Regions from separate parts of the Roseateles sp. 22389 genome, predicted to be linked through region 2. Evidence: predicted binding sites of a transcription regulator. Region 2 holds the regulator's gene; the other holds the start of a gene.
The links. The regulator FliA, encoded in region 2, starts transcription of late flagellar genes. The targets are predictions, from matches to a motif close to CTAAAGTTTNNNNNNNNNNNGCCGNTA.
Positions count from the first base shown of each region.

Region 1: a site for FliA is predicted at 12,453-12,479, ahead of fliD (flagellar filament capping protein FliD). Genes of this name have one in related genera too.

Region 1 is NZ_JBQEOF010000034.1:2,957-18,002, reverse strand. It holds gene fliM (flagellar motor switch protein FliM) at 1-438, opposite strand, end outside; gene ACTJKJ_RS26880 (flagellar basal body-associated FliL family protein) at 464-1,042, opposite strand; gene ACTJKJ_RS26875 (flagellar hook-length control protein FliK) at 1,179-2,648, opposite strand; gene fliJ (flagellar export protein FliJ) at 2,684-3,154, opposite strand; gene fliI (flagellar protein export ATPase FliI) at 3,189-4,613, opposite strand; gene ACTJKJ_RS26860 (FliH/SctL family protein) at 4,610-5,467, opposite strand; gene fliG (flagellar motor switch protein FliG) at 5,515-6,510, opposite strand; gene fliF (flagellar basal-body MS-ring/collar protein FliF) at 6,559-8,280, opposite strand; gene fliE (flagellar hook-basal body complex protein FliE) at 8,448-8,768, shown strand; gene ACTJKJ_RS26840 (flagellar brake protein) at 8,910-9,647, opposite strand; gene ACTJKJ_RS26835 (flagellar protein FliT) at 9,851-10,150, opposite strand; gene fliS (flagellar export chaperone FliS) at 10,262-10,696, opposite strand; gene fliD (flagellar filament capping protein FliD) at 10,931-12,358, opposite strand; gene ACTJKJ_RS26820 (flagellin N-terminal helical domain-containing protein) at 12,514-13,383, opposite strand; gene ACTJKJ_RS26815 (flagellin N-terminal helical domain-containing protein) at 13,730-14,572, opposite strand; gene ACTJKJ_RS26810 (flagellin N-terminal helical domain-containing protein) at 14,865-15,046, opposite strand, start outside.
Region 2 is NZ_JBQEOF010000002.1:426,650-441,695, forward strand. It holds gene ACTJKJ_RS04925 (hypothetical protein) at 1-1,628, opposite strand, end outside; gene ACTJKJ_RS04930 (hypothetical protein) at 2,871-4,298, shown strand; gene ACTJKJ_RS04935 (hypothetical protein) at 4,310-4,744, opposite strand; gene ACTJKJ_RS04940 (nucleotidyltransferase domain-containing protein) at 4,734-5,318, opposite strand; gene ACTJKJ_RS04945 (DUF445 domain-containing protein) at 5,452-6,696, opposite strand; gene ACTJKJ_RS04950 (Fic family protein) at 7,031-8,203, shown strand; gene ACTJKJ_RS04955 (GNAT family N-acetyltransferase) at 8,223-8,909, opposite strand; gene ACTJKJ_RS04960 (hypothetical protein) at 8,945-9,445, opposite strand; gene ACTJKJ_RS04965 (methyl-accepting chemotaxis protein) at 9,780-11,069, opposite strand; gene ACTJKJ_RS04970 (RNA polymerase sigma factor FliA) at 11,214-11,927, opposite strand; gene ACTJKJ_RS04975 (MinD/ParA family ATP-binding protein) at 11,949-12,770, opposite strand; gene flhF (flagellar biosynthesis protein FlhF) at 13,152-14,819, opposite strand; gene flhA (flagellar biosynthesis protein FlhA) at 14,816-15,046, opposite strand, start outside.

The DNA.
Region 1 (15,046 bases), on a different contig from region 2:
GAAATCGCGGCCCTCGATGCGGGTGTGGAACTTGCCGATGCCGCCGAACAGCGAGTCGATCACCGCGAACACCAGCGTCGGGTCGCAGACGATCAGCCCGCTGCCGCGCAGCGGCTTGACCGACACGATGTTGAAGTTGGTCGGCACCACGATCTCGCGCAGGAAGGCGCTGTACTTCTGCACCTTGATGCCGCCGATGGCGACTTCCGGGCTCTTGCGGATGAAGTTGAACAGCCCGATGCGGATGTTGCGCGCGAAACGCTCGTTGATGATCTCCATCGTGGGCATGCGCCCACGGACGATCCGTTCCTGGCTGGCGAGGTTGTACTCGCGGATGCCGCCGGTCTGGACCTCCTCGGCCTCGAGCTTCTGGCTCTCGCCGGTGATGCCCTGGAGCAGGGCATCGACTTCGTCTTGCGACAGGATTTGCTGATTCATCGCCTGATCCCTTCGGGAGGTCCGCTCACTGCACGATGAAGGTGGAGAAGAGCACCTGCGTCACCGGGCTCTCGACCGGGCGCTTCTTTTTCTTCTTTTTCTTCGGCGCGGCGTCTTCGTCCTCTTCCTCGTCGTCGAGCTCGATGCCCATCGGACGCACCGACTCGCGGCGGATCTCGCGGGCCAGCTTCTCCTTGCCTTCGCCGCTGAGCAGCTCGGCCGAGGTCTTGTGCGACAGCACGATCAGCACGTTGTTGCGGATCGCCGGCATGTAGGCCTTGAGCTGGTCGGCGAACTTGGGATCGGCCACCTCCAGCGTGATGCCGATCTGCGCGAAGCGGTCGACTTCCTTGTCGGCCAGGTTCACGGTGAACGGATCCAGCGGGACGAAGGTCGGCGGCGTGCCGGGCTTGGCGTGGGCGGTGGCCGCAGGCTTTTCCTCGGCGGCGCCTTCCTCGTCCTCGGCATGGGACTTCTTCTTCATCATCAGCAACGCGGCGACGCCCACCAGCACCACCACCAGGACGATGGCGATGATGATGATCAGCTTCTTCTTGCCGCCGCCCTTGACGGCGGCGTCGTTGCCTGCGGCGGCTGTGGCCATGGGCGCTCCGATGATGAAAAAAATGGATCCGGCGGGGAACCGGACCTGACGATCCGGCAATGGCTCCCATTGTGGAGCGCCGCCCCCGCGCTCAACGCGCGAAAAGGCGGCGGATTCCGGTCAGACTCGCGGACCGTCAGGCGTACAGGTCGACCAGCCCGCGCGGCGCGGTGCGCCGTTCGCCACGGCCGGTGGCCGCGACGGCCCCGTCGTCGTCACCGCGGCCGCCGCGGCGACCATTGCCGTTCGACGCGCCGTCCGGGCGGCCGTCACCGCGATTCTGTCCGCCTTGGGAGGAGGTCTGGGCGAACACCCCGCCACCGCTCAGGGTCAGCCCCTGGGCCTGCAGGGCGGCCGCCAGGTCGGGCAGGGTGCGTTCCAGGACTTCCCGGGTGGCCGCCTGCTGCGCATGGAAATTCACCTGCGCCTGCTGGCCGTCCAGCTGGATGTTGATCGACACCGGGCCCATCTCGACCGGGTTCAGCTGGAGCTGGGCCTCATGGATGCCGTCCTGGATCAGCAGGCTGACGCTGGCCGAGAGTTCGGGCGCGAAGTCGGGGCTGTCCATCGGCTGGCTCAGCGGCACGCTGGGCGCCTGGGCCGGCGCGGCGCTGTCGGCCCCGGCGGTGCCGGCAGCCGGAGCGGCCTGCTGCGCCGCGGCAAGCAGCGCCTCGAAGCTCGGCGTCGGGCCCTTGGCGGCGCCGTCGGCCATGGTGATCTCATGCGCGCCGCCGGCGGCAGCCTGCAGGGTGTCGGTCCGGGTCGACGCGTCCGCGCCGTCCGCGGCGCCCGGCTGGCCGGCCGCGGCCTGGCTCAGCTCGCGCTGGAGCTGCTGGCGCTCGCGCATCGCGTCGCCGGTGGTGAGCGGCTTGCCGTGGGCGTGGGCGCCGCCCGGCAGGGCCTCGCTGCCGGCTTCGTCGCCGGAGGCGCCGCCGCGTGCCGGCTTGGGCTCGGCCGGGGCTTCGCCGCGCAGCATCGCCAGGATCTGCTCGGCGGAGGTGGCGCCGCTGTCCTTGGCTTCCTTGGTGGCCTTGCGGTCCTGGCCTTCGGCGTCCTGGCCGGCCACGCGCTCCGAGCCTGCGGTGTCGGAGGCGGCGGTTGCCGTGGCGTCCGGCGCATCACTGGCATCGGCCGCATCGCTCTGATCCGCGGCGTCCGCCGGGTTGGCACGGTTCGCCGCGCTCGCACGGGCCGGCGCCTTCGCGTCCTCGGCCTTGTTGACGCTTTGGCGGGCCGCGGCATTGCGGGCGGTCAGCTTGTTCTCTTCCTTCGCGGCGGTGTTCTCCGGCGACCGGGCGGGCGGGGTGGCCGGCCGGGGCGCGGGCGCCGATTCCTGGCGCTGGGCCTGCTGGCGGGCGTCGAGCTGCTGGGCTTCCAGCTGGCGGGCCTGCTGCTGCGACTGGGCCTGCTGGGTCGCCAGCTGCTGCGATTGCAACTGCGCCATCGTCGAGCGGGCCGACTGCGCCGATTGCTGCTGCAGCTGCTGGTTGCTCTGGTTCAGCAGGCGCGAGAAGTCGGCCGAGCCGCCATCCTTGCGGCCGGCGGGGGCGGACGGCATCGCGCCGAGGCCGCCCGGCAACGCGGGGGTGTTCTGGATCTGCGTCATGACGGGAAAAAAGGGTTCCGGCGACCGGATCGCGCTCAGGCGACCAGGCGCGACATCGGGTTGCCGCCGCGCGAGGCCGCGCGGGCGGCCTGCTCGTCGGTGGCGCGTTGTTCCTGGCGCATCTGAGTGCGCAGCGTCTCGGCGCGACGGCGCTCGATCAGCTTGCGGACCGAGGCGACACGCAGTTCGCGCTCGCGCAGCAGGTCGCGGGCGGCGCTCAGGCGCTGGTCGGCGTAGTCGGCGATGCCGCTCTGCTGGCCGATCGCCTGGTCCAGCCGTTGGCCGAAGTTCTGGTAGCAGCCCAGCAGCTGGACCGTGGTCCGCTGCGCGAATTCCTGCGACCAGCGGCTGCGGTAGTCCGTGCGGTATTGCGCCAGTTGGTCATGCTGGTTGCGGGCGGCGTTGGCACGCGCCTGCGCCTCCTGCAGATGACGCAACGCTTCATCGCGCTCGGCCTCCGCGCGTTCGAGGAGAACGGTCAGGGCCTGCAAGTTGGAACTACTCATGTCGATGACCTCGCTTCACGGATGTCGGCAGCTATCACGCAAAGTTGAGTGTGGCGGTCAACTGGTTGAGGCAATCGTTCAAAGAAGCGGGGGAATGCATGTCTTGTTGGAGCAATCGGTCCATGTCGCCATGCAGGCGCACCGCCAGGTCGAGTTCGGGATCGTGCCCCGGCTGGTAGGCGCCGAGCTGGATCAAGTCGCGCGCCTTGTTGTATTTCGCGAGCAATTGCCGGAATCGGCGCGCCAGTTCGACGTGCCGCTTGTCGGCGACGCTGGTCATGACGCGCGAGATCGAGCGCTCGACGTCGATCGCGGGGTAGTGCCCGCTCTCGGCCAGTTCGCGGCTCAGCACGATGTGGCCGTCCAGGATGCCTCGGGCCGCGTCGGCGATCGGGTCCTGCTGGTCGTCGCCCTCCGACAGCACCGTGTAGAACGCGGTGATCGATCCCTCGCCCGCCAGGCCGTTGCCGCTGCGTTCGACGAGTTGCGGTAATTTGGCGAAACAAGACGGCGGATAGCCCTTGGTTGCCGGCGGTTCGCCGATGGCGAGCGCGATTTCCCGCTGCGCCATCGCATAACGGGTCAGCGAGTCCATCAGCAGCAGCACATGCTGGCCGCGATCGCGGAAATGCTCGGCCACCGCGGTCGCGTAGGTCGCGCCCTGCATGCGCAGCAGCGGCGGCGCATCGGCCGGCGCGGCGACGACCACGCTGCGGCGCAGGCCTTCCTCGCCCAGGATGTCCTCGATGAATTCCTTCACTTCGCGGCCGCGCTCGCCGATCAGGCCGACGACGATGACGTCCGCCTGCGTGTAGCGGGCCATCATGCCCAGCAGCACCGACTTGCCGACGCCGGTGCCGGCGAACAGGCCCAGGCGCTGGCCGCGGCCGACGGTCAGCAGCGAGTTGATCGCGCGCACGCCGGTGTCCAGCGGGCGGCGGACCGGGTCGCGGTCCATCGCGTTGATGGGGCGGCGCACCATCGGTTCGTCGCGGACGTCCACCAGCGGGCCGCCGCGGTCCAGCGGATGGCCCTGCGGGTCGACGACGCGCCCCAGCAGGCCGTCGCCCATGGGCAGGTGCAGGCCGCGGTCCTCGTCGCGGCGCCAGGGATGGCGCTCCTCGCCGAGCACCGGCCCGTGCAGCGCGGCGGGTCGCGGCAGCACCATCGCGCCGCTGGCCAGGCCCTGGATCTCATCGGTGGGCATCAGGTAGGCGCGGTCGCCGGAGAAACCGACCACCTCGGCCGTGACCGGGCGCTGGCCGCGGCGCGGCGCGGCGGCGGTGGAGGGCATGTGGATCTCGCACACCGAGCCCACCGGCACCTTCACGCCGGTGGCCTCCAGCACCAGGCCGGCCACGCGCACCAGCTTGCCCTGCGGCTCCAGCGCCGGCGCGTTGCCGGCGAAGGCCTGCAGGTCGTCGAAGTACTGGGCCCAGCGGTCGGTGCGACTGCTCATGGTTCGCGGTCCCCGCTGTTCTGGTAGCCGTGCGGCAGGCCGCCGTACTGGCTGGGGGTCGGATCGTTGCGGAAGTCCAGGCGCGCTTCCTGGGCCACCTCGGCGGCGCTGCGGCGGTCCTCCCAGACGGAGGCCTGGCCCAGCGCGCCGACGGCGGACTGCCAGCGCGCCGGCAGCGAGGCGTCGACGCTGCAGATGTCGGCGTCGACCTTGACGCCGCCCCGGGCGATGGACGGGTCGGGAATGACCTGCGCCTCGCGGGCGCGCAGCTCCTGGCCGGCGCCGTCCAGCACCAGCGGCAGGTCGTCCGGATGCACGCGCACGCGGACGTGGCGGGCGTTGATCAGCAGCGCCTCGACGGCGTCGTGCGCCACCCTGGAGACCAGCTCCGGCGCGGTCGACAGCTCGTTGCGCACGACCTGGCGGGCGAGCTCGACGGCGGTGCGGGCCAGCGCCTCGGCCATGCCCTGCTCGATCGCGCTCAGGTCCTGGTCGAAGCTGGCGACCAACTGCCCGACCTGCGCGCTGATCTGCTTGGCGAAGCTCTGCTTGAACGCGTCCAGCGCCGCCATGCCGTCGCGGTAGCCGTCCTGGTAGCCGGCCTGGCGGGCCTGCTGCATCAGTTCGTCGATGCTCGGACCGGGGGGCGGCGGCGGGGGCGGGGGCTCGACCGGCGCGGGCGCGCTGACGGAGGGCTTGCGCGGCGGCGCGGCGCCGTCCAGCGTGCCCGGGTTCCAGGCGGCGAAGCCGGACAGTTCCTCGCGCGGAATGATGCGGCTGTAGGTGTTGCCACGCGGCGCGTCGCCCTCGGGGCGGGGCGGCGGCGGGACCTGGCGGGGCGGGCGGGTGACCATCGGTTCGGGTGTCGGTCGCTATCGAGGGCGTCGAGGGGGCGTCGGGTTTACAGGAACTGGTCGTCGCCGCCGCCGGCCAGCACGATCTGGCCTTCGTCGACGAGGCGGCGCACCACCTTGAGGATTTCCTTCTGCTCGGCCTCGACCTCGGACAGGCGCACCGGGCCGCGCGATTCCAGGTCCTCGCGCAGCGTCTCGGCGGCGCGGGTGGACATGTTGCGGAAGATCTTCTCGCGCAGCTCCGGGCCGGCGCCCTTGAGCGCGACGATGAGCGACTCGGACTGCACTTCCTTGAGCACCGCCTGGATGCCGCGGTCGTCGATCTTCTCCACGTCCTCGAAGGTGAACATGTTGTCCATGATCTTCTGGGCGAGGTCGGAGTCGGCTTCGCGGATGTAGTCCAGCACCGAGGCCTCGACGCTGGTGCCCATCATGTTGATGATCTCGGCCGCGGTCTTGACGCCGCCCAGGTTGGACTTCTTCATGCGTTCGCCGCCGGCCAGGATCTGGCCCATGACCTCGTTGAGGTCCTTGAGCGCCATCGGCTGGATGCCGTCCAGCGTGGCGATGCGGATCAGCACCTCGTTGCGCTGGCGCTCGGTGAAGACGCGCAGCACCGAGCTGCTCTGGTCGAAGTCCAGGTGCGACAGGATGGCCGCGACGATCTGCGGGTGTTCATTGCGCAGCAGTTCGGCGACCGAGCCCGGGTCCATCCACTTCAGCGACTCGATCGAGGACACGTCCGAGCCCTGCAGGATGCGGTCCAGCAGCAGGTTGGCCTTGTCATCGCCCAGCGCCTTGCGCAGGACGGAACGCACGTACTCGTCGGTGTCGCTGACCAGGGTGCTCTGCGACTCGGCGACGAGGTCGAACTTGTCCAGCACCTTCTCGACGCGGTCGCGCGGCACGACCTTCATCTTGGCGATGGTCTCGCCCAGCTTCTGCACTTCCTTCGGCGACAGGTGCTTGAAGACCTCGGAGGCCTCTTCCTCGCCGAGGGACATGAGCAGGATGGCCGCGTCTTCGACGCCTTTGTCGTCCATGGTGATGTCTCGCTATCGATCCTGAGGCAGGGTTCCCGGCAGCGCCGCTCAGCGGCGGCCGCCGGCCGGGGAGGTTTCCAGCTCTTCGCCGTTGACCCAGGCGCGCATGATGTTGGCCACCGCGACCGGGTTCTCCTTGGCCAGCAGGCGGGCCCGCTCCAGCTTGTCGTTGGAGATCGGCGCCTCCAGGGCCGGCAGGCCACCGGGACCGCCCAGCGCCAGTTGCTCGTTCTCGACCACGCTGAGGCCGTTGTTCCCGGCAGTGTCGTCCTTCTGTTCGGCCGGCGGCGGGAAAGCCGCCTTGAGAGCAGGGCGAACCAGCCCGAACACGGCGATCAGCGCGATCAGTACCAGGGCGGCCGGCACGGTGGCATCGCGGGCGATGTCACGCAGCCAGGGCTGCTGCCACAGCGGCACGTCGGCGGGCTCGACCTTGTCGGACACGAACGGGGTGCTGATCACCTTGACCGAATCCCCGCGCTCCTGCGAGAAGCCCAGCGCCTCCTTGACCAGCGAATCCAGCTTCTGGATCTCGGTCTCGGACAGCGGCTGGCTGGAGGTCTTGCCATTCTTGTCGGTGACCGTCTTCTGGTTGACGACGACCGCCGCGTTCAGCCGGCGGACCTGGCCGATCGCGTTGCGGGTGACGCGCACGGTGCGGTCCAGCTCGAACTGCGTGTCGTTGTTGCGGCGCATGTTCTGCGTGCCGCCGGATTGACCGGCCGGCTGCAGCGGCTGAGCCTGGCCGTTGATCGGCGCGGCCGCCTGCGGGGGCACCTGGTTGGTGGTGGCGCCCGGCACGCCGGTGGGCACGCCGGCGGTGCCGCCGGACTGCTCTTCCGAGGTCAGGCGGCGCACCGCGCTCTGGGTGTTGGGGCCCTGGTTGGGACGGTATTCCTCGGCGGTGGACTCGACCTGGTTGAAGTCGACGTCGGCGGTGACCGTCGAGCGCAGGTTGTCGCGGCCGACCACCGGCTCCAGCAGCTCGGCGATCCGCTTGTTCAGGTTGGCTTCGACCTGCTGCTTGTACTGCAGCTGCTGGCTGTCCAGGCCGGTGGCGTTGCCGTCGGGGTTCTGGGAGAGCAGGGCGCCGGTGCTGTCGAGCACGCTGACGGCCTTGGGATTGAGTTCGGGCACCGACGAGGACACCAGGTGGACGATGCCGGCGATCTGGGCGCGGTCCAGGGTGCGGCCACCGCGCAGCGTCAGCATGACCGAGGCGCTGGGCTTCTGCTGTTCGCGGAAGAAGCCGTTCTGCTGCGGCATGGCCAGGTGGACGCGCGCGTCGGCGACGTCGGCCATCGCGGTGATGGTGCGGGTGAGTTCGCCCTCGAGGGCGCGCTGGAAGTTCAGGCGTTCGTTGAACGCGGTCTGGCCGATGGACTGCTTGTCCATCAGTTCGAAGCCGACGATGCCGCCCTTGGGCAGGCCGGCCGAGGCCAGCTTCATGCGCAGGTCGTAGACCTGGTTGGCGGGGACCATGATGGTGCCGCCCGGCTCGTTGCGGTAGGGCACATTCATCTGCGCGAGCTGCGCGATGACGGCGCCGCCGTCCTTGTCGGACAGGCCGGAGAACAGCGGGCGGAAGTCCGGCTTGGCCGTCATCATCGACATCGCCACGATCACCGCGAGCAGCGCGGCGACGCCGCCGCCCAGCATCAGCTTGCTCTTGGTGGGCATCGCGGCCAGGCGCTGGGGCAGGCCGGCCGGTTTGGCGGTCTGCTGCACCTCGGGGAGTCCGGCGGCGGGGCTGCTCAGGGCGTTGTCCATGGGGGTGTACGGCTCGGGTCGAACGATCGGCGGGGTGCGCCCAGGCGGACGCCTCGGCACAGGTCAGGATTATTTCGATCGGGGCCCTCAAGAATGTTCGGAACAGGCCGAAGAAGCCCCCCCAGTTCGGAGCTATGGCCGGCGGCGGCCTCCGTACGATGCATGCCGTGGACCTGAAACTCAAACCCTTCGACTTCGCCAGCGCGGTGGCCCGTGCCGGATTGACCCCCCAGGGTCAGCCGGTGGCCAAGGCCGCGCCCGGCGGCACCAGCTTCGCGGATGCGATGAGCTCGGCGCTGAAGTCGGTCAGCACGCAGCAGAACGAGGCGTCGCGGCTGCAGCGGGAGGTCCAGCTGGACAACCCGACGGTGAGCCTGGAGGAGACCATGGTCGCCATGCAGAAGGCCCAGATCGGTTTCCAGGCGACGCTGCAGGTGCGCAACCGGCTGGTGTCGGCCTACTCGGAAATCATGAACATGCAGGTCTGAGATCGCCACGACGGCGCGCATCGGCGCCGATCGGGCGTGAAAAAGCCGCCCCAGGGCGGCTCTTGTCATTGGCGGACCGGATCGGCTGTCCGGACCCGCCGGTGCGCCGACGCGGGTCGGCAGTGGGTCGGATCGACCGCTTCAGCTGCTGCGACGCATCAACCGTTCCCGCTTCTGCGCCTGGTCGATGAAGACCTGCAGCGCGCGGGCGGCGGTCGGGGCCAGCGAGACGAAGGCGCAGCCGGCCTGGTGCGGAGCGCCTTGTTCGCCCTGCGTCAGATGCTGGACCCGCAGCAGCGTCGCGAAGCTGACTTCGCGCTCGAGTTCCAAGGTGCCGGTGATCTCCTGGCCCGCCTGCGGCACCGGCACCACGTGGGCCGGCCAGTGCAGCGCGACGCCGCCGGCGCTCACGTTGACCACGCGGATCCGGGGCAGGTCGGCGTCGGCCAGTTTCAGCGCCGGATACAACTGCCCGGCCGAGGCCACCCGGTAGGCCTGGCGCCGCTGGAAGCGGTACAGCCGCAGCGGGACCGGGGCGCGCAGCACCTCGGCGCCGTCCCCGCGGATCGCGACCAGCCCGGAGAGGTCGAACTGCAGCTTGATCCGGTCCAGGTAGGCGGTGGCCACCAGCTCGTCGCTCGCCAGCACCGGCGCCAGCGTGTCGCCGGCCCGCGGCGCTTCCATCGTCAGCATGCCGCGGGGCGTATCGAGGGCGCGCAGCACCGTGTGGATCGCCTCGCCCGCCGGAGTGGACAGCTGCAGGCGCGCCTGCGACTGCAGCAGCTCGCGCAGCCAGTTCATGATCTCGCCGGGCGCGTCCAGCCGGTAATCGGCGTCCGCGGCATCGGCGGGAGGGGCGGGGACTTTCAGGTCGCTCAAGGCCAGCATCCGGCTGCAATCGTTCAGAAAAATTCTCCCGCATCCCCCAAGGCAAACGCCGCGCCGCCCCCATCCGTTCGAGGGGCCGGTCGCGGCGCTGGCGGACGATCCGGGGCCGGTCGCGTGACCGAAGTCTCGAATCGCCGGGGCGGTCGATCGCGGCGAGACCGGCGCAGCGGTCGTCGGAGCGATCGTCGGGCCGGTCAGTGCACCGTCTTGGATTTGCCCTTCATCAGCTGGTCCAGGTCCTCCAGCCAGGGTTCGGCCAGGTGGCGGATCTCGGCGTCGTTGACGAGGATGCGCTGCATGATGCGGGTCTTGAGCTGCGCCTCGTCGGGGCCCAGCTGCTGGCTGCCGGCGGCGTGCTTGAGCTGCGAGATCAGCAGCACGCAGGCGCCTTCGAGCTTGACCACCTCGTCCCAGTTGCCCGAGCGGGCGGCGCTCAGCATGTCGGCGCTGGCTTGCTCGATGGCTTCGTAGTAGCTCAACAGTTGGGTGCTCATGAGGCGGTCCGGAGTGGTCGGGGCGGCGTGGGCGGCGGGGGCTTGGGGCTTGGCGGTGTACTTGGACATGGAACTTCTCAAGTCGTCAGGCTGGAGGGGAGCGGGGCCGGATCAGGCCGCGACGCGTTGTTCGGCAGCGGCCGGGGCGATGCTGGCCCAGGCTTCGCGGATCGGTTGCAGCAGCTTCACGCATTCCTCGACGGCGACGTCGTCGCTGCGCAGGTTGGCGTGGGTGAGCCGCATGCAGATGTAGGCATACAGGTCGCGCAGGTCCATGGCCAGCTCGCCCGACTCCAGATTCAGGGCCGCCTTCAGGCCCTCGTCCAGGATGCGGACCGCGCGGCTCAGGCTGCGGTTCTTGGCGTCGACATTGCCGGTGCGGATCGCGCCGATGGCTTGCGTCATCGAATCGAAGGCGCCGTCCAGCAGCAGAGTCACCAGGCGGTGCGGCGAGGCCGTCATCACGTCCGTTTCCACGCCGACGCGGTTGTACATGCTGCTGGCGCGTTGACCGTGGGAAGCGAAGGGGGAGGAGTTGCCGTACATGATGTGCTGCTGGGGTGTGCTGTAGTGCTTGAATCAGTTTTCGGCCCCCGCTGGCCCAACTTGAGCCTCCCCCGTGTCGAATTTGTCTCGAAATTCTGCGCGCCTGGAGAAAAACAAAAGCCTCCGTGAGGAGGCTTGTCGGCGGTCTTTTCGAAGCGCCGGAGAAGGGCGGTCGCGACGGTCCAGTTCCGAGGGCGATCCGCACCCCGCACCGATCACGCCGCGCCCGCGGCCTCAGCTGCTGCCCAGCATGCTGGTGATCTTGTTGACGTAGCTCTGCATGTCGTTGAGCTTGGCCATCTGCGTGTCCAGCGCCGTGTACTGGGCGCGCACCCGCTTCTCGTAGGCGGCGGCGCGGTCGTTGAGCTCGTCCACGCGCTTGTTGTTGGCGGTCACGCGCGACTGCAGCCCGGTGGTGCGGGTGGTGATGGAGCCGTCGAAGCCGGTGACCTGGTCGGCGAAGGCGCGCCAGCGGGTGGCGATGCCGTTGTTGTTCGGGTTGGCGGTGTCCACGCCCATGAACAGGTTCTTCAGGTCGCTCATGCTGCCCAGCGCGCTGGTCAGCTTGGTGTCGTTGACCTTGATGGTGCCGTCGGCGCCGATGTCCAGGCCCAGGTCCGACAGGCGGCCGAACTTGCCGCCCAGCGTGCTGCCCGCGGCGGTGATGTTGCGCAGCTGGCTCTGCAGGCCCACCGCGGTGCTGTCGCCCTGCAGCGCGCCGGCGGTCTTGTTGGCGTCGTCGTACTTGGTGTCGTTGCGCATCAGCGTCATCAGGCTGTTGTACGACGTGACGAAGTCGTTGATCGCCTTCTTGACGCTGTCCTTGTCCTGGCCGACGGTGACGGTGGACTGCCCGGTCTTGAGCAGGTTGATCGTCAGGCCGTCGACGGCGCCCTCGATGTTGTTGGAGGCGGAGCTGATCGCCAGGCCGTTGATCGTGAGGTTGGCGTTCTTGGCCGCGGTGTTCTGCGTCATCGACGAGATCGAGGCGGTCGGGTCGTAGGCCAGCGCGGACAGGCCGCTGGCGTCGGCGCCGTTGCCGTCGTCATCGGCGGTGGTGATGCGGAAGCCGTTGGCCTCGCCGGTGTCGCGCGAGCGGATCACCAGGCGCGAGCCGGTCGCGTCGGTGACCACCGAGGCCAGCACGCCGGCGCCCGAGGCATTGACCTTGTCGCGGATGTTGGCCAGCGTGTCGGTCGACGAGATGGAGATGCTGACCGGCGTCGCGCCGTCCTTGCTGGTGAAGGTGGAGTTGTTGGTGCCGCTCCACTGGCCCAGTTCGATGGTCATCGAGCCCGAGCCCACCGTCGCGTTGTTGGCGAAGCCCTTGCTCGAGAGCGACTGCGCCGAGGCGAGGTTGGCCACGTCCAGCGCGTAGGAACCGGCGCCAGAGCCGGCGCCGGCGATGACGGTGGCCATCGTCGTGTCGGAGGAGGTGGCGGTCAGCGCGGACCAGGTGGTCGGATTGGCCAGCTTGGCGGCCGCATCGCGCATCGCGCTGAAGGCGCTCTTGATCTTGCCGTACTCGGAGATCTGCGACTTGATGGTGTCGGTGCGCGACTGGAGGTCGGTGATCGGCTGCTTTTCCAGCGACACCAGCTTCGTGACGATGCTTTCGACGTCCAGACCGCTGCCCAGACCCGCGGAGGTGATGCTTGCCATCGTGCGAACTCCCTGTGACCGTGTTCCGGCTCCCTGGCCGGAAGCCCCATGCGCGACAGGGCCTCGCGTGATTGGCGTGAGGCCCTGTCCTGCATATCGGCGTCAGGCGATCCGACTTTAGGACGGAGGCCTGGCGCTTTGATTGCGTTTTTCTATCAACCCTTGAGCAGCGACAGCACTTGCTGCGGCAGCTGGTTGGCCTGCGCGACCATCGCGTTGCCGGCCTGCTGCAGGATCTGCGCCCGGCTCAGGTTGGAGGTCTCGACCGCGAAGTCGGCGTCCATGATCCGGCTGCGGGCGGCGGTCTGGTTCTCATAGGCCACCTGCAGGTTGGAGATCACCGCGTCGAAGCGGTTCTGCGTCGCGCCCAGCGTCGCGCGCTGGCTGTTGACGGTGTCCAGCGCCGTGTCGATGTTGGCCACCACGGTGGCGATCGCCGCGGCGTCCGCGGTGCGGTCGATCACCGCGCGGCCGGCGCCGCTGGTGTCCGAGCCGGAGACCTGGGTGATCGTGGTGTCGGCCGACATGTTGGGCGTCGTGACGGTGATCTCGTCATTGGACGTGGTGTTCGGCCCGACCTGGAAGGTCTGCGGCAGCGACGCGTCCTGGCCCAGGATGTACTTGCCGTTGAAGGTGGTGCCGGCGGTGACCCGCTGGATTTCCTTGGCCAGTTCGCCGAATTCCTTGTCCAGCGAATCCTTGTCGCTGTCCGCGTTGGTCGCGTTGCGGGCCTGGATCGCCAGTTCGCGCATCCGCTGCAGCGAATCGGCCACCTTGCCCAGCGCGCCTTCAGCGGTCTGCGCCAGCGAGATGCCGTCGTTGGCATTGCGCATCGCGACCGACATGCCGCGGGCTTGCGCGTTCATCCGTTCGGCGATGGCCAGGCCGGCCGCGTCGTCCTTGGCGGAGTTCACCCGCAGGCCTGAGGACAGGCGCTGCATCGAGGTCGCCAGCGACGACTGCGACGAGTTCAGATTGCGTTGCGCGTTCAGCGAAGCAATGTTGGTGTTGATGGTCTGTGGCATTGATGCACTCCTGCGGAGATCCTGTCCTGGCTGCGATCCCGGTTAGGTGGGTCGGTTCCCGACCTCGCCTGCCGATCCTCGCTGCGCCATCGCAGTCATTGTTCGGATCTGCCGGTTGGACCGGTGGTCGAGCGGTACTTCATGCTCGATGGATGCCATTGTGCGAAAGCTGCCACCCCGTCGATGGGCCGATTAACGGGCGGAAAACCGTCCATTACGAAGCCAATGAAAGAAGGCCCCGCACCAGTCCCGGGGGATGGTGCGGAGCCTTTGGAAGGCCGGCCGCGAGGACCGGCGCTTGAGGAGTCAACCGGGGAGGGCGCCGGACGGCGCCCGCGTGTGGGGATCAGCTGCGCAGCAGCGACAGCACTTGCTGCGGGAGCTGGTTGGCCTGCGCCACCATCGTGTTGCCGGCCTGCTGCAGGATCTGCGAGCGGCTCAGGTTGGCGGTTTCCGCGGCGAAGTCGGCATCCATGATGCGGCTGCGGGCGGCGGTCTGGTTCTCCACCGAGACCTGCAGGTTGGAGATGATCGCGTCGAAGCGGTTCTGCGAGGCGCCCAGGATCGCGCGCTGGCCGGAGACCGTGGTGATGGCCGCGTCGATGTTGTCGATCACCGTCTTGAGCGAGTCCGGCGTCGAGGCGCTGTCGATCACGCCGCCGGTGACGGCGGTGATCGTCGCGTCGTTGGTCATGTTGTTCGTGACCACGTCCACCGAGTCGTTCGCGCTGGTGTTGGCGCCGATCTGGAAGGTCTGCGTGCCGGCATCGGCGCCCAGGATGGCCTTGCCGTTGAAGGTCGTGCCACCGATGACGCGGCCGATTTCCTGGCCCAGCTGGGCGTATTCCTTGCCGATCGAGTCCAGGTCGGAGGTCGTGTTGGTCGCGTTGCGGGCCTGCACCGCCAGTTCACGCATGCGCTGCAGCGAATCGCCCACCTTGGACAGCGCGCCTTCGGCGGTCTGCGCCAGCGAGATGCCGTCGTTGGCATTGCGCACCGCGACGTTCATGCCGCGCACTTGGGCGTTCATGCGTTCGGCGATCGCCAGGCCGGCGGCGTCGTCCTTGGCGGAGTTGACGCGCAGGCCGGAGGACAGGCGCTGCATCGACACCGACAGCGAGGACTGCGAGGACGACAGGTTGCGCTGGGCGTTGAGCGATTGCAGGTTGGTGTTGATGATCTGAGCCATGATCCATTCCTTTTGAATTCAGAGACCTTCACGGTCTCGGTCGGACGTTTGAAAAACTGTCCGACTGAGCCGGACCACGTGGCCCTTGCTGTTGACTTGCGGACCCGTTGATGCAGTTATCGGGCCGGCAGGGAATGGACTTGAGGCCTTCTTGAAAAGAAAGCGTGTAACCGCCTGTCCCAGGCGTGAAGTCGTGCCATGGCGGGCGAGCGCTTCTCTTTCACCACCCGCGCGGGATGGGGAAAGAGAAGGGGGACCGAAGTCCCCCTCGCGGGCGTCTGGCTGACGAGGATCAGCGCAGCAGGGCCAGCACTTGCTGGGGCGCCTGGTTGGCCTGGGCGATCATCGCGTTGCCGGCCTGCTGCAGGATCTGCGCGCGGCTCAGGTTGGCGGTTTCCGAGGCGAAGTCGGCGTCCATGATCCGGCTGCGGGCCGCGGTCTGGTTCTCGACCGAGATCTGCAGGTTCGACACGA
Region 2 (15,046 bases):
CCGTCGCCCCGGTTCCACTTGCTCACGGCATCCCCGATCTTCTGGCCGGTGCCCAGCGTCAGGATCTGGCTCAGGTCGAGGACATCGTGCTGCTCGCTCGAGAAGTTGGTGACGGTGAGCAGCCGGATGTTGGCGCCGATCTCGACCAGGAAATCGTCCTGGCGATCGGTGCCGCTCAGCAGCGCCCCCTCACTCGATCGCAGCGCCGGCTGACGCGCGTCGGCGTCCTCCTTCGTCGTCACGAAGGCGCGCAGCGGCGTCGACAGCGCGCTCTGGTTGCCGGCCAGGTCCGTCTGACGGGCACCGAAGATGAACTGATTGCTGGACGGCGGCGTCACGGTGGGATGGATGCCGCTGACGGCCGTGCCGGTGTATTCCTGGCCATTGAAGCCCGCCCACCAGGTCGCGCCGGTCTCCAGGCCGCCGATGACCACCGTGCCGTCGGCGGTGATGAAGTCGGAGGCGCTGGCGCCGGTATCGTTCTTCAACCAGAGCTTCGGCGCCTCGACGGCGCGGTCGAGCTCGAAGTGCACGCGGGTGAGCTCGCTGCGGTTGCCGGCGGCGTCGACCTGCGCGATGTCGACCCAGTTGTAACCATCGCCGCCGTAGGCCGAGTTCTCGATCCGCATCGAATCGTCGCCATCGAACCACTGGTCGCCCCGGGTCGCGATGCGGTACTGCCAGCGGTTGCCCGCGGTGAGCCCGGTGACCTGGATCGTCGCGTCCTGCGTGATGCCGTCGGTGGCGCTGGCGCCGGTGTCATTGATCAGCGTCGCGCCGAGCTTGGCCGGCGCCGTGCGATCGAGCTGGAAGTTGACGCGCTGCAGCGTCCCGTTGCCGGCGCCGTCGTACACGCGGAACTCCACCCAGCGGGCCCCGTCCGGGAGGTCGGTGGGCATCGCCACGATGTTGCCGGCCGCGCCGCCACCGGAGCCCCAGTGGCCGGTGTCGAAGGTGTAGCTGAAGGTCTTGCCCGGGGCCAGGACCAGCTCGAGCCGCCCGTCGTTGGTCAGCCAGTCGGTGCTGCTCACGCCGCTGTCGTTGACGAGACGGACCTCGGTCGGACCATCGGCTTTCGTGTCGAGGACGAATTGCAGCGTCTCGATCTGGCTGACGTTGCCGGCCGTGTCGAGCTGACGCACATGGACGATCTTGGCGCCGTCATGGTCGCCGAAGAATCCCGGCTCGACGCGGCCATCTCTTCCTTCGAACCAGGACAGGCCGTCCATGCTGTACTGCCACTTCGCGTTGGGGTCCAGATTGCCCACCAGCACGGTGGCGTCGCGGGTGACCCCGTCATGCAGGGAGATGCCGGCCGGATCCGCGAAGACGGTCGCGCCGGTGTCCTCGCTGAGCCGCAGCGTCGGCGTGGCCGCCGAGGTCAGCAGCTTGAATTCGAGCGATCGCACCTCGCTGTGATTGCCGGCGGCATCGGTCTGGCGCACCAGCACCTTCCAGTCGCCGTCGTGCGTGAACGCCGATGCGGGGATCGCGCCGTCCTTGCCGTCCCGCCAGGTCTGCCCGTTGTCCAAGGAATAACGCCAGCTCGCGTTCGGCTCCAGGCCGGATACCAGCACGGTCGCGTCGCGGGTGACGCGATCGAATCCGCTGGTGCCGGTGTCGTTCATCAGGGCCAGGACAGGCGCGAGGGGCGGCTCGGTGTCCGGCTTGGGTTCGGGCTCGGGTTCGGGCTTGGGATCCGGCTTCGGATCGGGCTCGGGTTCGGGCTTCGGGTCAGGCTTCGGATCGGGTTCAGGCTCGGGCTTGGGATCCGGCTTCGGGTCTGGCTGAGGCTCAGGCTTCGGATCCGGCTTCGGGTCGGGCTGAGGCTCGGGCTTGGGATCCGGCTTCGGGTCGGGCTGAGGCTCGGGCTTGGGATCCGGCTTCGGGTCTGGTTGAGGCTCGGGCTTCGGGTCCGGCTTCGGGTCGGGCTGAGGCTCGGGCTTCGGGTCCGGCTTCGGGTCTGGCTGAGGCTCGGGTTTCGGATCCGGCTTCGGGTCTGGTTGAGGCTCAGGCTTCGGATCCGGCTTCGGCTCGGGCTGAGGCTCGGGCTTCGGATCCGGTTTCTCTTCCGGCTTCGGCTGCTCCGGCTTTGGCGGATCAATGGTGATCGGCGGCGTCGCGCCGGACCCGCCGCCCGACCCGCCCGCCGCTGCCGCGCCGGCAACGCCCAGCAGGCCCAGGCCCGCCGCGAGCATCGCGCTGGATCGGCTGCTTCGCAGCGGGTCGTTCTCGTCGGCCGGCGCGCCGGTGTCGGCGGTGGCAGGCGCATCGACTGGCGCGGCTGCCTCTCCGCTCGGGGCCGGGGTCGCGTCGGCGGGCGTGGCACCAGTCTCGGCAGTCTCGGTCGGCGGTGCGGAAGACTCCGCGGTGGCTTCGGCCTCTTCGTCGTCCCGACGGCGGCCTGGCGCGGCGCGGGTCACCGGGTCGGGGGTGGGAGCCGCCCGTTCCAGCGGTCGGACGGCAGGCGTGGGAACAAAGTGATGAGACATGACGTGAATTGGCTGACCATCGGAATGAGGAGGCGGTCAGTCTCCCGAACCCGGACCTCCAGTTCGATGGTCGAGAAAGGCCAATTCCCGCGGAGCCTGCTGCTCCAACAGAGGAGGCTCATACATCAATCAGCAGCGAGGCGGCGGCTATCGAACGCATCACGAGGTTCTATTTGGATCGGGCGATGCGATGGACTACGGTCTTGTCTGGCTGTGTCGCGAAGGCCCGAAGAGGCCGCGATCACATTCCTTGGGGTCAGTCCTTGCCCCTGTGTGCGGTGGCGCACCATCGCGCGGTTCCTGTCGCGGCCGGGAACCGCGCTTGCCGCCGCGTGCGGGACCGGCGCGGGCGCCCCGTCCACCGGAAAGGGAGAAGACATGACTTCACGCGCACCCCGCCGCGGGGGCTGGCATTGGCCGGCCCTGCTCGGCACCGCCGCCGCGGTGGCCTCCGTGCCCCTGGCCACAAACACCGCGATGGGCGAAACCGCCGCCCCGCCGACCAGCTACATGCCGGTCGTCATCACCGAGGATTTCGACAGCGTCGTCAAGCGCATGAGCGCCGCGAAACCCGGCCTGGCGCGGAAACATGCGGACCTGCTCAACGAGCGCTACGACCTGGCCAACCGCCCGTCCCCGGGCGCGACGATGACCAAGGGCAAGGCGCTCCAGGACGGCGTGCGGGTCCGCCTGCCGCGCGGCGTCACCTGGGACCAGCTGGCGGCGATGAGTCCGGACGACATCAAGGCCAAGGACCTCTTCCCCAAGGGTTTCCTGCCGCTGCCGCATCCGAACCATCCCGAGGGCGGGATGGTCTTCCCGAAGTTCCACATCGACGAGATCCGACGCCAGGAGATCGACCGCGACCTGACGCGCTTCGATCTGGACTACGACCTGCCCGACCACTTCCTGCCGGAGTTCCCGGCGCCGATCTTCCTGACGACGCGACCCGACCTGGGCGACGTGTCCAAGGGGGAGCTGGTGACGATCAACAACTACTTCCGGCTGTTCAACGGCGTGCTGAACCCGAAGCAGCTGGAAGGCGTGCGGCTGCTGGTGACGCCGTTCCCGCAGCAGCAGTTCAACCAGACCGACGACCGGCGCACGCTGAAGCCCAGCCGCGGGGTGGCGTGCCTGGACTGTCATGCGAACGGCCACACGAACGCGTCGACGCACCTGGTCGGCGACATCCGGCCGCAGCCGTTCCGGCACCGGATCGACACGCCGACGCTGCGCGGGGTCAACATCCAGCGGCTGTTCGGCTCGCAGCGGGCCTTGAAGACGGTGGAGGACTTCACCGAGTTCGAGCAACGCGCCGCGTACTTCGACGGCGATCCGGTGATCGCGACGAAGAAGGGCGTGAACGTGCTGGAGCGCGGCAGCCAGGTGCACTTCATGGCGGAGTTCCAGGCCCTGCTGGACTTCCCGCCGGCGCCGAAGCTGGGCATCGACGGCAAGCTCGATCCGAGGAAGGCGTCGCAGCAGGAACTGCGCGGACAGCAGCTGTTCTTCGGCAAGGCGACCTGCGCGAGCTGCCATGCGCCGCCGTACTACACGGACAACCTGATGCACAACCTGCGGACGGAGCGCTTCTTCAAGCCGAGGATGATCAATGGGCGCATGGCCAACATGGATGGCCCGATCAAGACCTTCCCGCTGCGCGGCATCAAGGACTCTCCGCCCTACCTGCACGACGGCCGGCTGCTGACGCTGGAGGATTCGGTGGAGTTCTTCAACCTGGTGCTGGAGACCCAGCTCACCGAGCAGGAGAAGAAGGACCTGGTGGTGTTCTTGAAGGCGTTGTGAGCCGGCGCCGCCTAGCCCCTCGGGGGCAATAGCGCCAAAAGCGCGGGCACCACCCGTTCCAGCACGGAAAGCGCGCCCGCGACGTCTTGAGGCGTCGCGGGCACCCCCTGGTACTGGTCGTTCCTGAGATCGCGGATCGCGTCGAGTTCATCGAATGTGCCGGTGGACAGGGCCGCGTAGGCACATGCCGCCTCAAGCGCCTGCACGTGATGCCCGTCGGCCGAGGTGCAGCGCCAGCCCTTCGCGCACAGCAACGCGAAACTCAAGTTCAGCATCGCGTCATAGGCTGCGCCGAGACGCGTCGTGCTGGAGTTGCTCTCGCGGAAGGCGTCGGCCACCTTGCCTTCGGAGATGGCGATCCAGCCACGGATCGCCTTTGCATTGATCGGCGCCTTGCGGAAGACCTTGCTGCCTTCCCTGTAGAAGTCCTCTGGCTTACGGAGCATTCAGCGATCCTTTGAGCTCGATGGTCGGGTGACCGAGGATGTCGAGCACAAAGGGATTGCGTTCATCGCGTGCCTGCCGCCAGTCCTCGGGCGCATAGACCAGCACGTTGACCGCCCGCTTCAGCGCGCGGCCCGCTGGTTTGAAATGGGCCTGAGCTTGGAGGCGCGAGAGGTCGGGGGTCAAGACGAGAAGATCAACGTCGCTGTCGACATGCATGTCGCCGCGTGCCGCCGACCCGAAGATGGCAGCGGCGTCCACCTCGCCTTTCATCGTGGCGAGGTGTTCCCGCATCACGCGAACAAGATCGCTGTCCTGCATGACGAGCGCTCGCAGCGGCGCAAGGCCTGGATCGGTGGAGGCCTGAAAGACGTTCTGCCCACGGATCGTCTTGCGCTCCACCAGCCCGACATCGGTCCAGCGACGCAGCCATCGCGAAGCGTTGCTGGGATCAATCGCGGCGGCGGCGGCCAGTTCGCGAGTGCCGAATTCGCGCTCGGCCTGCTCATAGAGACAGCGAAGCGCCCGATAGCGAGCGGCACCGCCCACCAGTTCATTCATCAGTTGAGTATTCATGGCTCAAACCAGCGAGATCCGACCGTTGCCGATTAGGCCACGAGCATTTCCTATTAGGCAACGCGTATTGTCTATTAAGCAACAGATGATGCTTAAACGGCAACACCGGAACGATGCATGAGCTCGCCCAAGCTCACCGCTGCATCACCACCGTCACCGCGTAAAGCAGCAGCCCGATCACGCCGCCCACCAGCGTGCCGTTGAGGCGGATGAACTGCAGGTCGCGGCCGACGCTCAGCTCGATCTGGCGGACCAGGCTGCGGTCGTCCCAGGACTTCACCGTCGACGCGATGTGGCGCGTGACGCCCTCGCGCATGCCGCCGACCATGCGACCCGCGGCCGACAGCACATGCGCGTTGATCGCCTCCACCAGCGACGGGTCCCGGCTCAGCCGGTCGCCGAGCCCGGCGAGCGAATGATCCAGGTGCCGCATCAGCACCGAGTCCTCGCGCTGCAGGTCGCGCTCGATGGTGGCGCGGACTTCGGTCCAGACGCCGTCGAGGTAGGCGCGCACGTCGTCGCTCTGCACGACGCGGTCCTTCATCGCGTTCACCTCGCGCGCGAACTCCGGGTCCTGGCGCAGGCGCTCGATGAATTCGTGGATCCAGTCGTCGAACTGCCGCCGCACCGAGTGATCGGGCTGCGACAGCGCCGTCTGCACTTCCTCGACCAGTTGCAGCGCGAGCTTGTCGGACAGGCTGTCGGCCATCTTGTCGACGTTGGCGATCGTGTCGACGAGGGAGGTTGCCTTCGGCCACTGCGCGCGGGCGAACTTCACCAGCCGCGCGGCGACGAGCATCCGCACCTCGGGCGTGGCGAGGTAGTCGCGCAGCTTGGACAGGGCACCGTCGAGCACGTCCTGGTGACGGCCCGACTTGGTCAGCACGTCCAGCACCGAGGCGGCGGTGGCGGTGGCGTTCCATGACAGCGCCCGGGCGACGAGGAACTCGCCGATGGCGCGGCGCACCGCCTGCTCGTGAAGCAGCGAGATGCCCTCGATGGCCATGGCGCGGACGGAGCCGGTGACCTGCGCGAGGTTGGCCGGCTCGCGCAGCCACTGGCCGAGGCGCTCGGCGGGGTTGAGGATCTCGAGCTTCTGGAGCAGCACCTCGGGATGCAGGAAGTTGTCGCGGACGAACTCGGCCAGGCTGTCGGCGATGCGGTGCTTGCCCTGCGGGATGAGCGCGGTGTGCGGGATCGGCAGGCCCAGTGGATGGCGGAACAGCGCGACGACGGCGAACCAGTCGGCCAAGCCGCCGATGGCGGCGGCTTCGCAGAAGGCCTTGAGCCAGGCCCAGGGCCCCTGGGCCCCCATCACGAGGCTGACGGCCAGCCCGGCCAGTGAGGCCAGCAGGCAGCCCAGCGCGACCAGCTTCATGCGGCGGAGGTCGGCGGCGCGGGGGTCGGTAGGTGCGGGGGAGTCGATCAAGGGCATCGGCGACGGGGCAGCAGGATTGATGCCTGGGGCAGCCTGCCGGCGGAGCGATGGACCGGACCTTGTATCACCAGCGCAGGGCAAAAGATGTTTCGGACACGCTCCGGGTGCTCGTCAAACAGAGCGGAATCCGACTGGCACAGGTCCATCGATTCAACATCCGCTCCGACGCGATTCAACTTATTGCCGGCGGGCTACATCGCCAAGTCATTGTCACCACTAAAGAATTCCCGTCAAATTCAACATATCGAATTCGCCCATTTCACTTCCTACGCACATGGCGACCTTTCTGGACCATCCGCTGAGGCTCCTCAATCCCAGCTTCTCGTCGCCGCTGCTGGACGTCCTCACCGACCTGGAACACCTGCGACGACTCCAGCTCAACGGAACGACGCCGCCGATGGTGTTCATGCAACTCAAGCAGGTGTTCCATCTGCTGGAGAGCCTCGCCTCGGCCCGCATCGAAGGCAACCACACCACGCTGGCGGACTACGTGGAGACCAAGTTCGGGGGGCCCGCGTCGTTGCAACGTGCCGATCAAGAGATCGACTCGTTGCGGGAAATCGCCAACATCGAGCATGCGATGGACGAGATCGACGCTGGGCTCGAGCCCGGCTCCGCGCTGAGCCAGCACTTCATCCGCGGTCTTCACGCGATGACGGTCGATGGTCTGGAGCGCGAAGGCGACAAGACGCCAGGGGCCTACCGGAGCGGGTCGGTCGGCATCGCGATGTCCGAGCACGCGCCCCCGGATGCCGTCCGGATCGGGGCCTACATGGGAGAGTTGGTCGACTTCGTCAATCGGGACGACCAGCGCAAGTACGACCTGATGAAGGTGGCCCTCGCGCACCATCGCTTTGCCTGGATCCATCCGTTCGGCAACGGCAACGGCCGCGTTGTGCGTCTCTTCACCTACGCGCTCCTCATCAAGTACGGATTCCGGATGACCGCCGAGGATGGACGTCTATTGAATCCAGCGGCGGTGTTCTGCGCTGACCGGGAGAAGTACTACGCGATGCTTTCGTTGGCAGACAAGGGGACGGATGTCGCGCTCGAGACGTGGTGCACCTATGTGTTGACCGGTGTGAGAGACGAGTTGAACAAGGTCGATCGTTTGGCCGATTACCGGAACCTCACGGCCGAGATCCTGCTTCCCGCGATCGCCCACGCGCGCGAACGGCAATGGATCACCGAGCAAGAGGAAAGCGTTCTGAAGGTTGCCGTTCTCCGGAAGGTCGTGAGGTCGGCCGACCTCGCCGATGCCATGCCGAAGAGTTCACCGGCTCAGCGCACCTATCAGATTCGCAAGTTGCTCGCGAACGGGATGCTCCAGCCCACCCATCCGGAGGCGCGTCAGTACACCATCGGATTCAGCAACAGCACGCTGCTGCGCGGCGTGATCAAGGCGCTGACGGACCAGGGCTTCATTCCGCGTGCCGTTGTCGCGTGATCGAGTCAGTACGAAACGCTCAGCCCAACTCCACCGGCATCGAAGCCGCCGTGACCGGCGACACCGTGGCCCAGCCCAGGACGGCATACAGCGCGGCGCCCGCCTCGGTCGCCACCAGCACGCCATGCCGCGCCCCATGATCGAGCGCGCCGTTCGTCAACGCCGCCATCACGCTCCGCCCGAGTCCCCTTCTCCGATGCGCTTCATCGGTCACGATCTGGTCGAAGGTGGCGAAGGCGCCGTCGAGAGCGGCTTGACCGCTCGCCGCGAGATCGTCGTCCTCGGTGAGGACGGTCGCCCGCAGCAGCGCGCCGACCCGTTCGATTTGGATGCGGTAACCCGCTGCGAGCGACTCGGCGCTGCGTGCGAGCGCGACGCTCATCAGGAACTCCGGGGCGTGGATCTTCCAGTCCTTGGAGAGCAACGGCGACACGCTCTCCATCGGCGCGCAGACCTTCAGCCAAATGCCGGCCGCAGACTCATTCGCGACGAGTTGCTCAAGGACCTCGCGATCCAGATGCGGCAGGACGTATCGCGTGGTTTGCTCCGGCTTTCCGACGCGGACTTCCCAATATCCGGCCCGCTGGATCGGCGCTGGCGTATCCCGGGAAATCGCCCAGCCGTAGGTCCAGGCCTGAGCAGCAACGGAGCGCTCGAGGACGCCGGAGTCGAGTAAGCCGGCGGTTTGCGAGGTCGGTGAAAACATCGGGCTGGGATGGCAGTGAGAGGGATGGAGGGGCGTCACGCCGCTTGCAGCGCGCCATGAGATTGGCGAGTGTGCTCCTCCAGCGCGCCAATTTCGACGACGGCGAGATTGCTGAGCGCTTCCCGCACGAGATCCCGGCTCGCGACATGGATCCGACCCCACAAGCACTCCGGGTCTTCCATCGTGACGATGGAATCGCGCAGCAGCGCGGCCAGGAGCGTGAGCCGATCACGCACGTTGAACATCGCGGCGCCGACCGTGATCGAGGGATCGAGCAGCGCTTCAGCGGGATCGCCATCGCGCATAGCGGCCGGCTTGTGCCGTGGCGGAATGACGGACGCCTCCCGCAGCACCATGCGCGTGTATTCGGTGTCGTCGCACAAGGGTTTACGGCTCAGAAGCGGCGTGCGCAGGCGTTTCGCCTTGAAAGGCAGCTTCTTGCGATCGAATTCGACATCGATGTGATCGAGGGCGATTTGCTCGGAGATTCGAAATCCGGTTTCGGCCAAAGCGCGAATGGTTTCTGCGGGGATCATTCGGAGTCCTTCAATAAACAACGTTGAGGGACGTCCACCTTCTAGCCAGATGAGCGGGTGGGCGAGATGTCAAAACACGGTCAAACCAACGTGCGACCTTCCTCGCGGAAAGATCCATCTCGCCCGTAAACGGGCATTCCGAGATGACCGCAGATGGCGGCCACTGATTCAACGGTGTTTTGAGCACCTGGATCCATTCTGGTCCGCGCGACGCCAGGCGCGCAATCACCGCCACCGGTCACCGCCGCCCCACTTGCAAGTCAGGGGACAACCAGTTCCCGCGGCCGAGTTTCACGCCTGAATCAGCGCCGCAACCGCCTTCTCCGCGTCGGATTCAGAACCCGAACGCCAACCTCACCCCACCCCAATGCCTCCCGGCAACGGTGACTGGCGCGGACGCCTCCTTGAGCAGCACGAAATTCCCGCCACCCATATCGCGGCGGTAGGTTTGCAGAAGGAATGGCCGCTGATTCCGGGCGGACGCCAACCCGGTGCGGTCATTGAATATCCGGCGATATCGGCTGTTGGCCGTATTCCAGGCCGTATCCCCGGCCCGCTGCGGTTGGCAATACCGCTTGTTGTGGGTCGCGACATACCCGTTGCGGTCGACCGCGATGCAGAACACCACCTTGTCCGAGAAAGTCAGCACCCGTTCCTGCACCTGCGGGAATAGCTGGTCCGCGATCTGCGTGAAGCGCGTGGTGAACTGCTGGGGATCGGTGCCGGCGATCGGCTGGTAGTGCTCGTCGAAGAGCGCCGCGGTGTCGATCTTGCGTTCCGCCACCGCGCGCTCGAGCAGCGCTGAGATCTCCGCCGCCGCCTCCTGCACCGTCTGGATGTACGGCGAGTCCTCGACCTCCACGCCGCTCGACGCGATCTGCTCGATCATCTGCTCCGACAGCCGCAGGAAGCGGTCGCTGCAGGCGAAGGCCGAGTCGAGCTTGCGCATCGCCTGCTGGATCTCGACACCCAGCTCGCCGGAGCGTGCCGCGAGCAGCTGCGTCGTCGCCTGGCTCTCCTGCGCGGACTTGGCGATCAGGTCCACGTCGACCTCGACATCCGCGAAGGCCTGGTGGATCTTGCTCTGCGCGGCGCCTCCCGCGCCGTCCGCCCGCAGCTCGCGGCTGAAGCTCTCGATCCGCGAATCGAGCGTTCCCACCGTGCCCATGATCGCCTTCGAGGACGCCTCGACCTGCGCCGCCAGGTCCTTGACCGCGTCCGCCACGACGCCGAAACCGCGTCCGGCCTCGCCGGCGCGCTTGGCCTCGACCGACGCGTTGAACGCGACCAGTCGCGTCTGCAGCGCGATCTTCGTGATCTCAGACGCCGCGTCGCTCACCAGCCGCAGCGTGGAGACGATCTCGCCGACCTCGTCGCCCACGCCGGACAGCGCCGTGCGCGCGCGCCCCACCGCCTCGCGGGTCTGGTTCGTCGATTGGTTGATGCCGTCCTGCGCATGCCGGACCTGCTCGAGCTCCGCGCCCAGCGCCTGCATCGCCTGCGCCTGCGAGGTCACGACCTTCTGCGTGTCCTCCAGCAGCCCGCGGACTTCGGCCGCGTCGCGGCCCAGTTTGGACACGCCGCCCGACAGCTCCCGGACGACGGTGGTGGTCTTGCCTTGCATCGTCGGCTCGCGCGGGCCGATCCCGGCGCCGCCCTCCGACGCGTCAGGCGACGCCTTCCCGGCTCGCCTGCGCAATGAGTCCCACATCGGACGCTCCCCCATGGTGTTTGGACCACAAGGACTGCGGCCGCTGTGCGGCCCGTTTTACCAGTCGCGCAGCTTCACGCGCAATCGGGCAATCGCTTGACTGTGCAGCTGGCACACCCGCGATTCGGTCACCTTCAGCACGGCGGCGATCTCTTTCAGGTTCATGTCATGTTCGTAGTACATGGACATGACGTAACCCTCGCGCTCCGGCAGGTTCTTGATGGCCTCCACCAGCGCCTCGCGCATGCGGTGGTCGCGCAGCATCGACATCGGATCGGCCGACTCGTCGCTGACGTGGCGGTCGAGGTAGTCGTCGCTGTCGTCATCCCCGGAGATGTCCTCCAGATAGACCAGCTGCGTGCCGCGTACCTTGCCCAGCATCTCCTGGTACTCGCCCAGCGAGATGCCCATCTCCGCGGCGATCTCCGATTCCTGCGGCGGACGGCCCAGCTTCTGCTCGAGCTTGTGCACCGCGCTCTCGATCGAGCGCTGCTGGCGCCGGTTGCCGCGGCTCATCCAGTCGCTGCCGCGGAGCTCGTCGAGCATCGCGCCGCGGATGCGCTGCGTCGCGAAGGTCTCGAACTGCACGCCCTGCGCCGTGTCGAAGCGCGACAGCGCGTCCGTCAGGCCGATCAGGCCGACCTGGATCAGGTCGTCCAGTTCCACATTGGCCGGCAGCTTGGCGATCATCTGATGCGCCAGGCGGCGCACCAGCGGGCTGTACTGGCGGATCAGCGAGTTGTTGTCGAGTTGACCCTTGGCGGTGTACATCGTCTCGTCTCCCATCCGGGGTCAATGCGCAGCCAGGGTCACGCCTTGCGGGGCGCGACCGGCCTTGGGCTGCCACATCGGCCGCGGACGCAGCGGCATCGCATCGGCGGCGCTGTCCAGCGCCGCGCCAGGCACCGACGCCAGCAGCAGCTCGCGCGCCATGTGACGCATCTCGTGCGTCAGCGGCGCCGTCACCGGCTGGCGGGGATCCAGGCAGGCCCACTCGCGCAGCACCGCGCCGAGGAAACCATCGCCGCAGCTCGAAAGCTGCTGCGCGATCCGCTCGGCCAGGCGCAGCTGCGGATTGCAGGCCAGCAGCAGGCTGTAGACCATCAGGCCCGCCCGCTGCGTCAACCACTTCATGCCGGCGTAGGCGTAGGTCACGCTCTGCACGTCGGTGTCGGCCAGCAGCACCGGTCTCACCTCGCGCGAGACCAGCACGCGGCTCAGTTCGGCCGCGCTGGCATGCAGCAGGATCACGTCCGCGAACGGGGCCGCGTCGGTCACCGCTTCCAGGAACTGGGCGGCCGAGCCGTTGGCGTTGATGTAGCGCAGCGGCAGTCCGCGCGCGGCCAGGAAGGACACCTTGGCCGACAGCGGCTCCACGCACGCCGCCAGGTCCACCGCCGCGAGGTCGGACGGCGCCGAGGCCTGCTCGCCGGCGTCCACCACCAGCGTGTGCAGGCCCAGTTCGGCGAAGGCGGCGCACATGCCTTCGAGCAGCGCGCCGCTGCCCACGACATGCGGATTGCTCACCACCGGCACCACCCGCACCCGCGCGGTGGCGAAGAGGCGTCGCAGGCCGTCGGCCTGGTCCTTGGGAGCATTGCTGAAATCGCGCATTGGGCTGCTCTGTGTCGTCTTACGTGTTGGGTTCCAGCGGTCGTTTCCCTCTGACAGGGAAGCGCCATTGCTGGAGCCGTTACCGGAAGTTTCGCCCCGGGGGCCACCCTTCGACGCGGAATTGAAAGGGGGAAACACCCCGCTTTTCTCTGCCGCTTTCGCCCTCGCTTGCCTCTGGCCCGGCGACTTCAGGCCGTTGCCGGCCTGGGTCGCGCACAGGACAAGTTGACCACCATGAAGCAACGTCGGGTTAACAAAGCCCCAACGACAGAAGGGAAGAGCACGGCTCTTCCCAGGTTCGAGGCGTTCAAGATTGCCACTACCCTCACCCCCGCCCTCTCCCGCAAGCGGGCGAGGGAGTCAGGAGGGGGTGTTGTTCGGTCAGTTCAGGCCCATGGGCGAGGCTGCGCCGGCCGACGCGCCGACGGAGCCGGCGGTGAAGATCAGGTTGACATCGGAGGCGTCCATGCGCCAGGCCGACTGGCCGTGGCTGCGCAGCGCGCGCTGCACCAGGGCCTGCGATGACAGGCGGTGCCAGTCTTCCGGCACGCGCTGGCCGTTGGTGACGCCCAGCACCCGCAGCTTGTGGCGGATCACCGTGTCCAGCGCCGGGGCCAGCTTCACCGCCTCGTCCAGCTTGGACAGGATCACGCCCTGCGCTTCCGCGCCGCGCCAGGCGCCGACCACGTCCTCGATCGTCTCGCCCTGCTGCGCCGCGTTGACGACCAGGATGCGCTTGATGCTCTTGTGCGCCAGCATGTCCAGCAGCTCGGCGGTGCGGCTGTCGCGCTGGGCCGTGCCGGCCGTGTCGATCAGCACCATCTTCTTGCCGGCCAGCAGCTCCAGCAAATCTTCCAGCGAAGCGCGGTCATGCGCCGTGTGCACCGGCACGCCGAGGATGCGGCCATAGGCGCGCAGTTGCTCGTGAGCGCCGATCCGGTAGGCGTCCAGGGTGATCAGGCCCAGTTGGCTCGCGCCGTATTTGGTGGCGAAGGCCGCGGCGATCTTGGCCGTCGTGGTCGTCTTGCCGACGCCGGTCGAGCCGATCATCGCGAACACGCCGCCCTGGTCTTCCAGCGCCGGCATCTGCTCGGCGGTGTGGACGTTGCGGGCCAGCACGTTCGAGGCCCAGGCCTGCGATTCCGATTCCTCGGTCATCGGGGCCGGCAAGCCCTCGACCAGCTTGCGCACCAGCGCGGGCGAAAAACCGGCGTCCAGCAGCTTCTGCGTCAGGCGGGCCTGCGCGGGCTGGCGCTGCAGCTTCTCCATGAAGGCCAGGGCGCCGAAGCGCTCTTCGATCATGCCCTTCATGGCGCGCAGCTCGGACATCATTTCCTGCTCGCGACGCGACGACGCGGGCATGTCGTTCAGCGGATGGCCGCCGAAGCCGCCACCGACGCCGCCCAGGTCGGCGACCGGCTGCTGCACGCGGATCTCGTCGCGCAGCACCGGCGGCACGATGCGCGGCGCGGGCGCCGGAGCGGGCGGCTCGTAGGCGCGCTCGTCGACGCGGCGCGCGCCCAGGGTCTGCATCGCGGCACGGGCGCGCTGGTCGCGCTGCGCGGCCATCGAGGCGACCGATTCATTCATCTGCGCCTGCGCGTAGGCGGCGGGCGCCGGCTCGTCGATCATCGGATCGGGCAGGCCGTTGAGCTCGGCCGAGCGGCGCTTGAGCATGCGCTCGCGCACGTAGTCCTGGAAGGACAGCGTGCTCATGGCCATCGCGTTGACGTCCTCGCCGACCGAGCCGCCGAAGCCGGGCTCGGCGCGCTGCGGGGCCGGCGACGCGGCCAGGCGCTGCTTGAGGGCCTGGCGCGGTTGCGCTTCCTGGCGCTGCGGCTGGGCGGCCTGGCGCGGCGCGGCGGCGGCGCGGGGCGCCTGGGCGGCCACGCGCTCGATCTGCGACATGCCTTCCGGCGCCATCGCCAGCACTTCCACGCCTTCCGGGCAGGGCTTGTTGGAGAGCACGACCGCGTCGTCGCCGAAGGCCTGGCGGACCAGGGCCATGGCTTCGCGGGAATTGCGGGCGGTAAAGCGTTTGACGTTCATGCCGTGCCTCCGATGATGGAGCCGATGCGGATCGTGTGCGTTTCAGGAATCTCGCTGTGTCCCAGGACCTTCAGCCGCGGCGCAGCGCGCTTGAGCAGTCGGGCCAGGGGCGCGCGGATCAGGTCAGGCACCAGCAGGCAGGCGGGCAGACCACGGTCCTCCTGGGACTGGGCGGTCTGGGCGGCACTCCGCGCAAGCGTGTCGGCCACACCGGGATCCAGCGCCGC